Regions from separate parts of the Moraxella bovis genome, predicted to be linked through region 1. Evidence: riboswitches for the same ligand, from Rfam matches in the RefSeq annotation. Region 1 holds a riboswitch; the other holds the start of a gene.

Region 1 (7,906 bases):
ATGCAATCGGTAAAATCTTTCACTCTCATCACCCTAACCGCCCTTGTCCTGACTGCTTGTGGCGACAAAGCCCCTGCTGGTGCTGGCTCAGCAACATCAACCGATGTCAAAGCTCGCCAAGACCTAATGCAAGATTGGCGTGGTGCCAATGACATTTTAAAAGGCATGATGGAAAATCCTACCAATTTTGACGTTGCCACCTTTAAAGAGCAAGCTGAGTTCATCAGTGGTAGTACCGCCCAAATGTGGACGCACTTTAATGATGCCAATGCCAAAGGCAACTCTCAGGACGCTGTATGGTCAGATGCGACAGGCTTTCAAACCAAAAAAGACGAGTTTAATGCTGCCGCCCAAAACCTTGTGGCAGTCGCCACCACCGCTCAAAGTGCTGATGATGTCCATGCTGCTTTTGGAGCCATGGCAGAAGGCTGTGGCAGTTGCCATAAAGTTTATAAAAAGTGATTGTTGATTACTGAACATTTGCATGATTTTAAGGGTAAACTGTGTTTGCCCTTATTTATCTTTATCATTGTTCAATTAAGATAATTTTGTTAATATTTACATATAAAAAAGAGAGCGAGCTTCACCCAAGTGTTTATTTTGCCACGAGACTTGTAGGGGCGTGTTGCACACGCCCTTGGTGATACGTTGATATTTAGGGCATGCACAGCACACCCCCACAACTTCACTCAAAGACATTATTAATCAATAATATTAATACCTATATTTTATACAAACAAAAACAAGCCCAATTTGAGCTTGTTTTTGTTTTTAAAGCAATAATTATTTTAAATAATCGTTTTGCAAATCATGCCTTATCAAAGTTTTCTTGGGCTTTGTCCCAGTTTACCACATTCCAAAATGCCTTGATGTAGTCTGGGCGTTTGTTTTGGTATTTTAGGTAATAAGCATGCTCCCACACGTCAAGACCGATGATTGGCGTACCTTCACAGCCTGCCACGTCTTTACCCATCAGTGGGCTGTCTTGGTTGGCAGTTGAAACAACGGCAAGTTTGTCGCCTTGCTTAACCAGCCATGCCCAGCCCGAACCAAAGCGGGTGGCGGCGGCTTTTTCAAATTGCTCTTGGAACGCCTCTACCGAACCAAAATCACGCACGATGGCATCTTTTAGCGAGCCTTGAAGCGTGGTGCCAGTTTTTAGGATTGTCCAAAATAGACTGTGGTTAGCGTGTCCGCCTGCGTTGTTGCGAACGGCAGTTTGCTTGTCGGCAGGCAGTGCAGATAGATTGGCAATGACTTCTTCGGCTGATTTGTCCGCCCATTCAGTGCCTTCTAGGGCAGCGTTGGCGTTATTAACATACGCTTGATGATGGCGAGAATGGTGGATTTCCATGGTTTCTTTGTCAAAATGTGGCTCTAATGCGTCATAGCTGTAACCTAGCTCAGGCAGGGTAAAAGACATGATAATTCCTTAATAAAATTAGGGTTAATGTTTGTACAAATCGTTGATTTGTCCCATCAATATAAAGGCAAAATTGGCAAATTTCAAGTGCTATTTTATGAGTTTACAAAAAACCAATCTATTAAATGATTATCATTATTTAATAGATAGTCAATACTTATCTTACCCACCACAAAGCAAAAAAAAAGCAAATGGCATTTTAAAAACAGCCTTCTATCCAAACCAGATTTTTGTGCATTTTTAAAAAATTTAACCTTAGTATTTATAAGGATTTATTCTTATTTTGGAAAGAGATTTGATAAAATAAACCTATCAGACCATACCTTATTTCCCAACTTTATATCAAATGATTGATTTATGATACAGCTAACAAAATTGAATTTTACTACACAAGCCGTTTGCCACAAGCTTGCCTGCGGGTCGGTTTCCGTCATGGGCAGGCTTAGCTCACCACGAACAGAAAACCGTAGTAATTTTGCACTTTGTAGAGTGCATCTTAATTCATTCAAAAATATTTATTAAACCCACTTTTATAACGCCAGCCAACCTATAAAAACAAAACCGCCTTTTTGCACAATTTTTGCCACGCTCCAAATAAAAAATGCTACAATACCCCAAACCCTAACACACTCTCATCATGGCAAAAAAATCCTCTTACGTCTGCCAATCCTGCGGAGCCAATTACGGCAAATGGTCAGGGCAATGTGCCGACTGTGGCGAATGGAACACCCTCACCGAAGCCCCCAACGTCGCCATGCCCCACCACAAAAAAACCACCACCAAATCCGCCCCGAAAACCGCCAACTATGCAGGCGACAGCTCTGGGGTCATGACCCTTGCCAATGTCGGCTTTTCGCTAGAAACCCGTATGCCCACAGGCTTGGGCGAATTTGACCGTGTGCTTGGCGGTGGGCTTGTGGCAGGCTCGGTGGTGCTGATTGGGGGCGACCCGGGTATCGGCAAATCCACAATCCTTTTGCAGACCGCCATTAACATGGCAAGTAGCGACTCGCTGGCTGGCTCGGCTCTATATATCACAGGCGAAGAGAGCCTGTCGCAGGTTGCCATGCGTGCGGTGCGACTAGGGCTACCGACCGACCGCCTAAGGGTACTTGCCGAGACCAACGTTGAGACCATTTGCATGGCTCTGACCGCCGAACAGCCTGCCATTGCCGTCATTGACTCCATTCAGACGCTCTTTACCGAAGCCATACAGTCCGCCCCAGGGGGCGTCGCCCAAATCCGTGAATCCGCCGCCGTCTTGACACGCTATGCCAAGCAGACAGGCACGGCACTGTTTTTGGTGGGACACGTTACCAAAGAAGGGGCGTTGGCAGGGCCTCGTGTGCTAGAACACATGGTGGATACGGTGCTGTATTTTGAAGGCGAGTCCGATAGCCGATTTAGAATGATTCGCGCGGTCAAAAACCGTTTTGGGGCGGTCAATGAACTGGGTATTTTTGGCATGACCGATACAGGTTTAAAGGAAGTTGCCAATCCGTCCGCCATTTTTTTGAGTCGATATGACAAGCCCATTGCAGGGTCGGTGGTCATGGTCAGCCGTGAAGGCACACGTCCTCTGCTTGTGGAAGTGCAAGCGTTGGTGGACGATTCGCAAGGTCAGCCCAGACGTATGGCGTTGGGGCTTGATTATCAACGCCTATCCATGCTCCTTGCGGTCATGCACCGTCATGGCGGTATCTACACGAGCGGTCAGGACGTGTATGTCAATGTCGTGGGCGGGGTCAAGGTCATGGAGACAGGCTCGGATTTGGCGGTGCTGATTGCCTGTGCGTCTAGCATTAAGGAAAAACCGCTACCTGCACGGCTGTGCGTATTTGGTGAAGTGGGACTATCGGGGGAGATTCGCCCTGTGCCAAACGGTCAAGAACGCCTAAAAGAAGCGATGAAACACGGCTTTACCTACGCCATTATCCCCAAAGCCAACGCCCCCAAAGTAGGCGATAAAAATTTTGCCAATATCAATATCATTGCCGTGGATAGGCTAGATGATGCGTTGATACGGGCGTTTGAGCTTGCGTGATTGGTTTTTGCAGTTAAATAATCCAAATAAAAGCTATGCTAGTATCTTTTTTAAAAAATCTTACCGCCTATGGCATTCGATACAGCCTAATTATCCTATTGCTAATTATTTGGCAATTGGTCATTGGATTTGGGTTATTGCCTGATTATTTATTGCCATCGCCCATGCAAATCATTAAGGCATTTATTGATGATTTTTATTTGCTTATGAGTCATGCCAAATATACGCTGATTACGGCATTTTTAGGCACAATCATTGGGCTGATATTAAGTTTTGTGTTATCCATTTTAATGGATTTGTCCAAAAACTTTCGTCAAATGGTCTATCCGATTTTATTATTAAATCAAACCATTCCTACCATTGCCATTGCCCCTTTACTTGTGATTTGGCTTGGCTATGGCATATTGCCAAAAGTGGTGCTGGTGGTATTGTCGGTATTTTTTCCGATGACGATTGCACTTGTGGACGGTTATAATTCGGTACAAAAAGAGCAATTAAATCTCTTTCGTTCATTAAAAGCAAGTCATTATCAAACTTACCGCCATCTAAAAATACCGTCCGCCATGGGGTATTTTTTTACAGGATTAAAAGTGGCGTTGTCGTATGCTCTTATCTCGGCAGTGGTGGCAGAATGGCTTGGCGGTTATCATGGGCTTGGGGTCTATATGACCCGTGTGCGAAAATCGTATGAGCTGGACAATATGTTTGCGGTGATATTTTTGATTAGTGTTCTGACTTTGATTTTGATTGGATTGGTTAAACTTTTGGAAAGAAAAGTTTTGGCGTATCAATATCAAAAATAATTGGGATTTTGATGTTTTAGCTAAATTTATTTTTAAGCGTAAGGTGCGTATCACGCACCGTTTTTATATTAAGGTTTTTTTTGTTGGTGCGTAATACACACCTTACGGCAAATGTTAATTTAAAAAAGCGTTTTAATTCTAAAAATTTTCTTAAAAACCCAAAACTTGACAACCATTGTATTTTATTTTATAATTAAAACATTAGTCGGGGTGCTTTATTTTTAAATAAAAGCTGAGATGATACCCGTGAACCTGATACAGTTAATACTGGCGTAGGAAACTAGACAATGATTATCAAGCTCTGTTTGACATTTTATGTTAAGACTTGTTTTGGTCTGTTAAACGCCAAGATTGGCTGTGTTGTTTTTTGACCTTTGGGTGCTTGGCACTTAAAGGTTTTTTATTGTCTAAATGGAGCAAACAATGCACTTAACTTTGAATGGCGTGGCGTTAAAAAATGTAGGATTTGGATTGGCAATGGGCGTTTCCCTATTGCTTGCAGGCTGTGGCGACAACAAACCTGCCCAAACCAAAACAGACACCAAGACCGAAACCGCCCAAACAGGCGAAAAAAGTGAGCAATTAGAAGAGCTTATCATCGCCCTTGACTGGGTGCCAAACACCAACCACACGGGGCTGTATGTGGCGCTTGAAAATGGTTATTTTAAAAATCAAGGCTTTGATGTCAAAATCGTCCAGCCGTCCGAAGACAGTGCGTCCACGCTGGTGGCGAACAATCGTGCCGATTTGGGCGTGTATTTTCAGCCCAATATGGTCAAACGCCTAAACAAAGGCGAGCCGATTGTGGCGGTGGCAACCATCGTTCAGCACAACAACGCAGGGCTGTTGTCGCTCAAATCTTTGGGAGCAAGCACGCCCAAAGACCTGCACGGCAAACTCTATTCCACTTGGGAAGACCCTGTGGACGATGCGACCGTTGCCGAAATCGTGGGCAAGCCATTGCACAAAATCCCAGGGGAGAGTACGGACGCCACCACCGCCCTAAAAATGAACCAATTTGACTACATTTTGGCGTATTATAGTTGGGACGGCATTCACGCAGGGCTAAAAGGCGAGCCGACCAACTTTTTTTATTTAAAAGACCACAACCCCGCCTTTGACTACTATTCGCCTGTGCTGATTGCCAACAGTAACAAGGTGGGCGAAAATGCCGAACGCTATAAAAAAGCCCTAACCGCCATCAAAGAAGGCTACACCTATTCTGCCCAAAACCCTGCCAAATCTGCCGAAATTCTTATCAAGCACGCCCCTGAAACCAATAAGGAGCTGGCGATGGCAAGCCAAGAATTTATGTCCAAGCAATATCTGGACGACAAGGGCGACTGGGGTAAAATTGACCCTGTGCGTTGGGATAAGTTTTTTGAATGGATCAATGATAAAAAATTGACCGATAAGCCCATTGAAAAAGGGGCAGGGTTAAATACAACGCTGTTGCCTTGATTTTAATTGGGATAATTACAATTTGTCCAATGATAAAATAAAGGTGTGAAATTCGCACCTTTATTTAAAATAATAGAAAATCTTTTAAAATGAAATTATCCAAAAAAGACTGGTTACAGTTGTTTGCTTTTATGGTTGCAATGATTGCACTCATTGTAATAACAGGGTTTGATTTGATTTTTTCATTGCCTTTAATGACGATTTATCTTATCCTATACTTTTTTGATAAAAGCACACCACAACATCAAAGTAAAACAACAATTATCTCTTATCTAGCGTTGCTGTTTTTGGTTATTTTTGGCAAATCTTTGGTGGAGCCTATTTTTAAAGATAACATTCATCAAGTTTGTGGGATATTGATTAAAAATGACTTTGAATTTTTTGATAGGCTTATTTTTAACCCACCCAATACCCTGATTGAAAAAGATACCCAAACCCTAGAATTTCGCTCTTTTAGTACAAATATTCTTATCAATTCCCAAGTGTGTGTTAATTATATAGAAAGTGATAATACAATTTGGTTGTTTAATGATTATGTGTTGGATATCAAACAATCAGAGAATTAACTTTCGCCTCCAATTTATCTCAATTTAAAAAATGTCCAAACTTATCCTAAACAATCTCCACCATTCCTTTGAGAACAAACCCTTATTTAATGGTTTGTCTTTGTCTGTTGGCACAGGCGAAGTAGTGGCGATTGTCGGGGCAAGTGGCGTGGGCAAAACGACTTTGTTTAATATTGTTGCAGGGCTGATTACCCCAAGCGATGGGCAGGTGCGGATTGATGGCGTGGATAGGACGGGGCAGGCAGGCTTTGTGGGCTATATGCTCCAAAAGGATTTGCTGTTGCCCTTTAAAAGTGTCTATGACAACATTACCCTGCCTTTGACCTTACAACACCTGCCAAAATCCGCCATTCATGACAAAATCATGCCTCTACTACCTGCCTTTGGGCTTGATGAGCTATACCACAAATACCCCGCCCAGCTCTCAGGCGGACAACGTCAGCGAGTGGCACTGCTTCGCACTTATCTAAGTAATGACAGTCTTATGCTCTTAGATGAGCCATTTTCGGCACTGGATTTTGTAACCAAAAATCAGATGTATAAATGGTTTGGGGCGTTTCAAAAAGACAAGGAACTGACTTGCCTTATTATCACGCATGACATTGATGAAGCGATTTATTTGGCAGATAAATTGTATGTATTAAAGGGGTTTCCTGCCACACTTGCTCATCATTTTGTCATTGATAAATCATCTGATTTTTTGCAAAGTGTAGAATACTTAAATCTAAAACAAGATGTGCTTAGGGCGATACAGGGTTAAGTGGTTGCATGGATTTAAATACCCCAATAAACACCGAGCCCACACCAAATTAAATTCTATTCTTACTTTCCATTTTTAAAAACGTATTTTTAAAATTTTGATATTGAATAATAGCCCCACAAACCCCACATTACACCTTTGGCAATTTGCCCAATTTGCTACTTTTCCTTTCATAATTTATAAATAATAACCATGTCTTTATTTCGCTACTTTGAAAACCGCCTAAATCCCTACCCCGACAGTCCGATGCCCACTCCCGACTCCAGTCAGCGTGGATTTTTTGGGTTTTTGTGGGCGTGTACCGAAGGGGCGAGATTTTGGATTGGGGTGCGTATTGTTTTATCAATATTGCTTGGCATATTTAGCTCGCTGTTATTTGCATGGGCGGGCGATGTCGTGGACTGGCTGACCGTCTACACCCCCGAGACTCTATGGCAAGAAAAGGGGGCGACCATTACACTGATTTTGGGGCTGTGTGTGCTGTCCATTTTTGGCGAATTTATCGACAACTTAATCCGCTTTCAAGTATTGCAGGGGGTCATGCCGATGCGACTGCGGTGGTGGTTTCATAAGCACATGCTTGGACAGTCCATGCAGTTTTATCATGATGAGTTCTCAGGGCGTGTCTCTGCCAAAGTCATGCAAACCGCCCTATCGGTGCGTGATACGATTATGACAATGGCAGAGATGGTGTCGTTTGTCGTGGCGTATTTGGTCACCAGTGGTGTGATTTTATTAGGGCTAGATATTTGGCTGTTTTTGCCGTTTGTGGCGTGGCTGATTTGTGTGGCGTGTATGATGAAATTTTTCCTGCCTCGCCTGCGTGAGACCGCCAGTAATCAAGCCGAC
Region 2 (7,906 bases), 750 kb from region 1:
CAACCAGTGATGACAGTCTTTATGAAAATGATGGCGAGCTTGCCATTAAAATTGAGATTGACAAAGATGCCAAGACTTTGACCATCAGTGATAATGGCATTGGCATGAACGAAGCGGACGTGATTGACAACTTAGGCACGATTGCTAAATCAGGCACCAAAGCCTTTTTGGATAAACTCTCAGACGCTGACAAAAAAGACGGCAACCTTATCGGACAGTTTGGCGTGGGCTTTTACTCAGGCTTTATCGTGGCGGACAAAATCACGGTAGAAACTCGTAAAGCTGGCGAGCCAAGTAGTCAAGGTGTACGCTGGGTATCGGACGGTACAGGTTCATTTACGACCGAAACCATTGACAAGCCTACCCGTGGCACTTCCATTACTTTGCACCTAAAAGATGAATTTGTGGAGCGTGAAGACGGCGAATACAGCTACCTTGACCGCTACAAAATCAAGTCGCTCGTAAGCAAATATTCTGACCACATCAGTCTCCCCATTCAAATGCGTAAAGAAGTGTGGCAAGAAGATGCCGAGCAGGACGAGAACGCCCCTGTACCAAATGGCGAGATGATTTTGACGGACGAATGGGAAACCATTAACAAAGCGTCCGCCCTATGGACACGCACGCCAAGCGAGATTGGCGATGATGAGTACAGCGAGTTTTATAAAACCGTAAGCTATGATTTTGATGAGCCACTGACTTGGACGCACAACCGAGTCGAAGGGCGTGTGCAGTACACTCAGCTCCTATATATCCCCAACAAAGCCCCATTTGACCTATACGCCCGTGAACAGCAACGTGGGCTAAAACTCTATGTCAAGCGTGTGTTTATCATGGACGATGCCGAACAGCTTCTCCCCATGTACCTGCGTTTTGTCAAGGGTGTGATTGACAGTGCTGATTTACCGCTGAACGTAAGCCGTGAGATTTTGCAAGAGTCTCGTGATGTCAAATCTATTCGTGAAGGCAACGCCCGCCGTGTGCTGACCCTGTTGGCAAGCCTAGCTAATAGCGAAGATGAAGCCAAACAAGCCAAATTTGCCGACTTTTACAAAGAGTTTGGCGATGTCATCAAAGAAGGCTTGGGCGAAGATAAAGCCAACCAAGAGCGTATCGCCAAACTGCTCCGCTATGCCACAAGCACAAATGACAGCGTTGAGACTGGCTTTGCTGACTACAAGGCACGCATGAAAGACGGTCAAAAGGCAATTTATTATCTGACAGCCGAAAACCTAGTCTCTGCCAAAAACAGCCCACAGTTAGAGCTGTTTAACAAAAAAGGCATTGAAGTTATCTTGATGACTTCAAAAGTGGACGAATGGGCGATGAACTTCTTGACCGAATTTGACGGCACGCCCCTACAAAATATCGCCAAAGGGGCGGTGGATTTGGGTGATTTGACCGATGACGCTGAAAAAGAAGAAGTCAAAAAACAAGAAGAAGCCTTCAAACCTGTGGTAGAACGCCTAAAAGGGGTGCTTGGCGGACGAGCCAAAGACGTGCGAGTAACGAGCCGTTTGGTGGATTCTCCTGCCTGCCTTGTCGTGGGCGATGGCGAGCTGACCCCACAAATGGCTCAAATGCTAAAAGCCATGGGACAGCCTGTGCCTGACGTCAAGCCAACTCTGGAAATTAACCCCACGCACCCGCTGATTGCACGTTTAGAGAGCAGTGGCGATTTTGATGACCTAGCCGAAGTTATCTTTGACCAAGCCTTGATAGCAGATGGCGGACAGCCTGATGACCCTGCGGGGTATTTAAAGCGGATTAACAAATTGCTTTTGAAGTAATCGCTTTAATACTTTTTTATAAAATACCCTGTTTTTTGACGGGGTATTTTTGTGGGTACAAAGTAAATACCTTTATATGGCAAAACTATGGTATAATGACTGTTCATCTTTTTAAGCAAGTTGTTGCTTAGGGCGTGCCTGCCTTTGGTATTTGCAATGAAAAACAAGATTTAGCCATTTTCATGCAAAAACATCATTTTATCTTTACAATATTTCTAAATTTTAAAAGTGTTGTAAGGGCAGGTGCGCCCTAACATATTAATAACATTGTGAAATGTTAAACTCCCCATACAGGAACACATCATGAATACCCTCCACACCACCGAATTATCCGCAGACACCCATACAGATACCGCCAAACCCCAAGGTGAAAAACTGCAAAAACTCCTAGCACGCATGGGCTTGGGTTCACGTCGTCAGTTAGAAGAAATCATCAAAACAGGACGAATCTCCATCAACGGCAAAACTGCAACGCTGGGTGATAGAGCCAGAGTGAGTGATGAGATTCGTATCGACGGGCGACTGGTACGTCTTAAAGCCGAACGTGAGAAACGTCGCCGTGTCATCGCCTACTATAAGCCCGAAGGCGAGATTTGCTCCATGTCCGACCCCGAGGGTCGCCCCACGGTGTTTGACCGTCTGCCCAAGCTGACAGGCGACAGATGGGTGATGGTCGGCAGGCTAGATATTAACTCATCAGGTCTGCTACTGTTTACCAATGATGGCGAGCTGGCTCATCGTCTCATGCACCCATCTAGCGAAGTGGTGCGTGAATACGCCGTACGTGTGCTTGGCGAAGTTACCCCAGAGATTGCCCAAAATCTGACCCGTGGCGTTGAGTTGGAAGACGGCATGGCACGCTTTGATGACATCAAAGAAGGCGGTGGCATGGGCGTGAATAAATGGTATCACGTCACCATCAAAGAAGGTCGCAAGCGTGAAGTTCGCCGTATGTTTGAGTCCCAAGAGCTTAAAGTCTCACGCCTGATTCGCACCCGTTATAGCACCATGATATTGCCCAAAGAGCTAAAAACAGGGCGGTTTATTGAGCTTGATGCCAAAGCCATTGATGCCCTTGTCTCATCGGTAGGTCTGCGTTCTCGCCAAGGTACGGGACTAAACACATCTGCCAAAGAAAAACAAGCCCGCATCCATAAAAAACCCTTGCCTGCTCGTGAAGTTCGCCAAAAACGCACCCAAAAAGGCAAAAGCGAGCGAAAAAGAGCCGATGACAGACAAGGCAGAAGCGAACGTAAAGGAGGGCAAGCCCCTGCGTTTGGCAAGGCGAAGTTTTATAAAGTGTAAATTATTATGCCTTTATCGCCAAACCGCCCGAATACTTTTTATGGCATTCGGGCGTTTTTTATGAGCGATAATTTACAAGGTTATCATCTGCAAGTCGTTAATCACGCTTCTTCTACCCAGCGTTTTTGGCTTTCTTTAATCACTTCTTTGGCGGTGGCGACATCAAAAAAGCCTTCTACTTTGGTGGTGCCAGCTTTTTTCAAATCCTTGTAGTGATTGAAGTGAAATTCTAGCTGTTTGAGAAGCTGTGGTGGCAAATCATCAAGGCTGTTGTAGGCGTTGCCGTTATTGCGGTCATCGGCAGGCACCACGATGACTTTGTCATCCACTTCGCCGTCATCGACGAATTTCATCACGCCAATCACTTTGGCTTTTAGGAAAATACCCGTGGTCAATGGCTGTTCGGTTAGGATAAGTGCGTCTAGCTCATCGCCGTCTTCGTCTAGCGTTTGGGGAATAAAGCCATAGTTGCAAGGTTTGGCAAAGGTGGTAGGCTCAACACGGTCAAGCTCAAAGCACGCCAATTTGCGGTTCCATTCGATTTTGTGGTTTGAGCCAGTAGGGATTTCCACGACCACATTAATCTCGCCTGCGTCCACGTCGCCTGCATCTAGGATTTTGTTAAAATCTACCATAAAATTCTCCGATGGGGATTAAAAAAGGTGTGCCATTGTAATATTAAATCCGCCCAAGTGCAATCATCAATTTATGATGTTTTTGCATATTGCTTGTGGATAATGGCATATTATCAAGGCTTATCTGATGTATCAGGCAGGCAAATGGGGGTACTGATACAGCTTGGAGTGTCCACTTTTGTTTTGTCTAAGGCGGTCATGAGTTGTAAGGTTGCCCGCTCCCAATCTTCAATTTGACTTGGGTCATCAAGGTGGCGTTTGTCAAGATTGGCAGGATTTATGGGATATTTATCGTCTCGCTCATCTGTTGGTGTGGCGATAAATGCCAGAAAGGCTTGGGCTTTTTTGCCAAGTTCGCTGTCATGTTTGGCAAGTTTGACAAAGCTTGCTTCGTCTGTGAATGTCTCATCATTTTCATTGATGTAGGTGATAAATTTGGTTTTATCATCGTTTAGCCAACGTGTATTGTCTGAGCCAAAAAATAACAAATATTCATAAAATAACGATAACCGTTTGGCATCATCAATAAATACACTCTGCGGATACATCTTTTGATAATCTTGCCAAAATAACGCCCGCTCGATAAGCTCATCTAATGAAATGCTAAGACCTGCATCGCACCATAGTGGCTCTTGGTTGTCGCTGGCAAGTCGCTCAATCATGACTGCTTGGTCTTTTGGCAAATGGGGCGTAAACAGCTTGGCAAATGCTTGATAATCATTGACAAAGTCAAATTCCCCTTCGCAGTAGTCTGCTATTTTTAGCTTATTTTGTTTGACTTGCTTGATGAAATATTGGGCTTTTGGGTGTAGTGTGGCGATGTCGGATTCGTTGTACTTTTTGTTATAATGAATGTCGTACATGACCTGATTTAACTGGTCAAATTCTGTATCATCAAGCAAAAATGTATCACCTTGCCAAAAGGATAAAAAACGCTGATAAGCAAGCTGATACTGTGTCGCCCACTTGATTTGGGTGGTGTTGTCGGCAGTCGGTAGGCAGTGATTTAATAGTTTATCTGCCTGATCAAAGTCATCTATTTGACTATTGATGTCAATGGCATTTAGTGTGTTGGTAATGGCTTGGCAATCAATCGCTTGGGGGTTGGTGCTTTGGGCGACTGGCGTGGGCGATCTAGGGGTGGCGTCCACAAAGGTCTGTTCGGCTTGGTGTGGCTTGGTGTTTGGGGTAGGTGGGCTGTTGGGTTTGTTGTCGCAAGCGGTCAAGGACAATAGGGTGATTGTGATAATTGTTAATGGGTATTTCATGTTTATTTGCTCGGTATTGGCTCATTTATGGGTCTTAGGGCGATTTGTCCGCTGTGTCTTTTTTGAATATTACTGATAAATTTATGAATAAATTCGTGCGTTTGGCTCTCATCAAATTTGCCAAATTGCGACAGATTCACCATTGCCATGCCTGCATAGCCACAAGGGTTGATGGCATTAAAGGCGGTCAAATCATTGACAAGGTTAATGGCAATGCCGTGATAACTATGCCCTTGTTTGATTTTAAAGCCTAGACTTGCGATTTTGCCAAGCATATCGCCATTTGTGTTGTAAATATACACCCCAGGGGCATCACGGCGAGCCTTAGCGGTCAAATCGGGCGGTAGGTATTCGCCAACCACGTCTTCTATGGCTTGCTCGGCGTGGCTGACTAGGTCTCGCACGCCCATGCCAAGTCGGTGCAAATCCCACAGCCAGTACACCACAAGTTGCCCCACGCCATGCCACGTTACCTGTCCGCCCCTGTCGGTTTTGATGATTGGGGTGTCGGTTTTGTAGAGAATATGTTCTTCTTTGCCCGCTTGTCCTAGCGTATAGACGTCTTGGTGTTCCACAATCCACAGCTCATCAGGGCAGGCTTTGTCAGCCTTTTTGTCGTCAATGCGAGACAAAATGCGAGCAAGCATATCATCATGCGTGGCGTTATATTCGGCATGGGGGTGGGTGGTGGTGTGTAAGTTGTCCCATTGTAAGGGGGTAAGGTCTAGGTGGGGTAGGTTTAGGGTCATGGCTTTTAAATGGTCAAAATAAGGACTATTTTACGCCATTTTGTTAAAAATAAAAACCATTTTAACCATTTTAACCATTTTTAACTGCTTGCACACCCTTTACCCTTTTGTTATAATCTTGCTTATCAATCGGGGTGCTATTTATGGCTGAGATGATACCCGTGAACCTGATACAGTTAAAACTGGCGTAGGAAATTGATAAAAATTGACGAGCAACACACTTTTTTGGTGTGGGTTTTGACTGTGCTTTTTTAATCTTAAAAAGGAAAAACCCATGACCAAAGTTACCAAAAATCCACTCTTCCCAGACCAAATTCCCCTAGACTTAATCGACGAAGTCCGCAAGCAAAACCCCCTAATTCACAACATTGCAAATCTGGTCTCCGCCAATTTTACCGCCAATGGACTGCTTGCTGTTGGTGCATCCCCCATGATGGCAGAGTCGCCTTTGGAGATGGCGGAGCTTGCCAAAATCAGCAGTGCCGTTGTGCTAAATATCGGTACGCCGTCCGACCCCAAAACGTCCGCCATGATTATTGCAGGGCAAACCGCCAACGCCCATGGCATTCCTGTGGTGCTAGATCCTGTGGCGGTGTCGGCAAGCACTTTACGCCAATCTACCATTTGTCAGATTAGCCAAGTCGTGCAATTTGATGCCATTCGTGGCAACGCAGGCGAGCTTGCGTTTTTGGCAGGGGCGAACTGGCAAGCCAAAGGTGTGGATGCTGGGCGTGGCGATGCGGATTTGGCGAGTATTTGCCAAGCGGTTGCGAGCAAATATCGCACCATTGCCATTTTGACAGGCGAGATCGACTACATCTCAGACGGCACGCAGGTGGTCGCCCTTGCCAATGGTACGCCACTACTCCCCAAAGTTACCGCCACAGGGTGTCTGCTAAGTGCCGTGGTTGGGGCGTTTTTGGCGGTGGCAGGCCGTGAGCGGTATTTGGTGGGGGCGGTCAATGCCTGTGCCACGTTTGCCATTGCAGGCGAGCTTGCCTGTGAAGGCTTATTGTCAAGCCAAAGCGGTATGTTTATGTATCAATTCTTGGACAAATTAGGCGGTATTAGCCCCGATGAGATTGCAAATCGTATCAAATTTGTGGGAGAAAAGGCATGAGATATGTCCACACCCACCCACGCACCAATCGCCCCGCCCAAGCTCTTAGTATTGCAGGGTCGGACTCTGGCGGTGGGGCAGGCATGCAGGCGGATTTAAAGACCTTTGCCATAAGGTGTGTATTTGGTACAAGTGTACTGACCGCCACAACCGCTCAAAACACCCAAGGCGTATGGGGCATTCATCATCTGCCGACCGACCATATTAGAGCCCAGCTTGTCGCCATTCGGGACGATTTTGAGATTGGGGCGTGCAAAATCGGTATGCTTGGCACGTCCGACATCATTGATACGGTGGGGCGGTTTCTACAAAATCGTCCGTTTAGGCAAGTGGTGCTTGACCCTGTGATGATTGCCAAAGGCGGACACGCCTTGCTTGATGACAACGCAACGGACAGTCTAAAACGGCTTATTCCCCTAACCGACATCATCACGCCCAACCTACCAGAAGCCGAAGTGCTAACAGGCATGACGATAGCGTGTGATGATGATATAAGGCAAGCCCTGTACGCCTTACAAGGCATGGGGGCAAAGACAGTCATCATCAAGGGCGGACACAGCCAAAACTTCCAAAGTACCATATGCATAGATTATGTGCTTGATGAGACGGGCGACATTTGGCAAGTACAAAGCGTGCGCACCAACAGCAAAAACACGCACGGCACAGGGTGTACGTTCTCGGCGTGTATCACGGCAGAGCTTGCCAAGGGGGCGAGCGTGGCAGATGCGATTCATACCGCCAAACGCTTAATCAGTCAGGCAATTAGCACCGCCCCCAACATCGGACACGGACATGGGGCGGTCAATCATTGGGCATTTTGGGAAGGCGGGGTATAGATAAAATGATTGGTAAATTTTAAAATCGCAAGGTGCGTACCATACACCGATAATCATTTATTTCAATTTAAAATGATAACTTATTGATTATCTGATAATTATTTTTGGGTTGTAGGGGCGTGTTGCACACGCCCTTGACGATACAAAGATTTTACAGGGCGTGCTCAGCATGCCCCTACACCGATACATCATTGAATTTGTGG

What was found. Region 1 has a riboswitch for thiamine pyrophosphate ahead of LP107_RS07630 (ABC transporter substrate-binding protein). Riboswitches for the same ligand answer to the same signal wherever they lie in the genome.
Region 2: linked by a shared signal. The riboswitch ahead of thiM (hydroxyethylthiazole kinase) and the one ahead of LP107_RS07630 (ABC transporter substrate-binding protein) in region 1 are both predicted to bind thiamine pyrophosphate.

Annotation. Positions count from the first base shown of each region.
Region 1 covers NZ_CP087840.1:1,552,369-1,560,274, forward strand. The annotation lists gene LP107_RS07610 (c-type cytochrome) at 1-462, shown strand, start outside; gene sodA (superoxide dismutase [Mn]) at 809-1,423, opposite strand; gene radA (DNA repair protein RadA) at 2,061-3,467, shown strand; gene LP107_RS07625 (ABC transporter permease) at 3,503-4,270, shown strand; TPP riboswitch at 4,467-4,566, shown strand; gene LP107_RS07630 (ABC transporter substrate-binding protein) at 4,694-5,731, shown strand; gene LP107_RS07635 (hypothetical protein) at 5,821-6,297, shown strand; gene LP107_RS07640 (ABC transporter ATP-binding protein) at 6,329-7,057, shown strand; gene LP107_RS07645 (ABC transporter ATP-binding protein) at 7,250-7,906, shown strand, end outside.
Region 2 covers NZ_CP087840.1:800,825-808,730, forward strand. The annotation lists gene htpG (molecular chaperone HtpG) at 1-1,790, shown strand, start outside; gene rluB (23S rRNA pseudouridine(2605) synthase RluB) at 2,187-3,095, shown strand; gene LP107_RS04045 (inorganic diphosphatase) at 3,197-3,730, opposite strand; gene LP107_RS04050 (hypothetical protein) at 3,844-4,998, opposite strand; gene lipB (lipoyl(octanoyl) transferase LipB) at 5,001-5,747, opposite strand; TPP riboswitch at 5,868-5,958, shown strand; gene thiM (hydroxyethylthiazole kinase) at 6,022-6,867, shown strand; gene thiD (bifunctional hydroxymethylpyrimidine kinase/phosphomethylpyrimidine kinase) at 6,864-7,703, shown strand.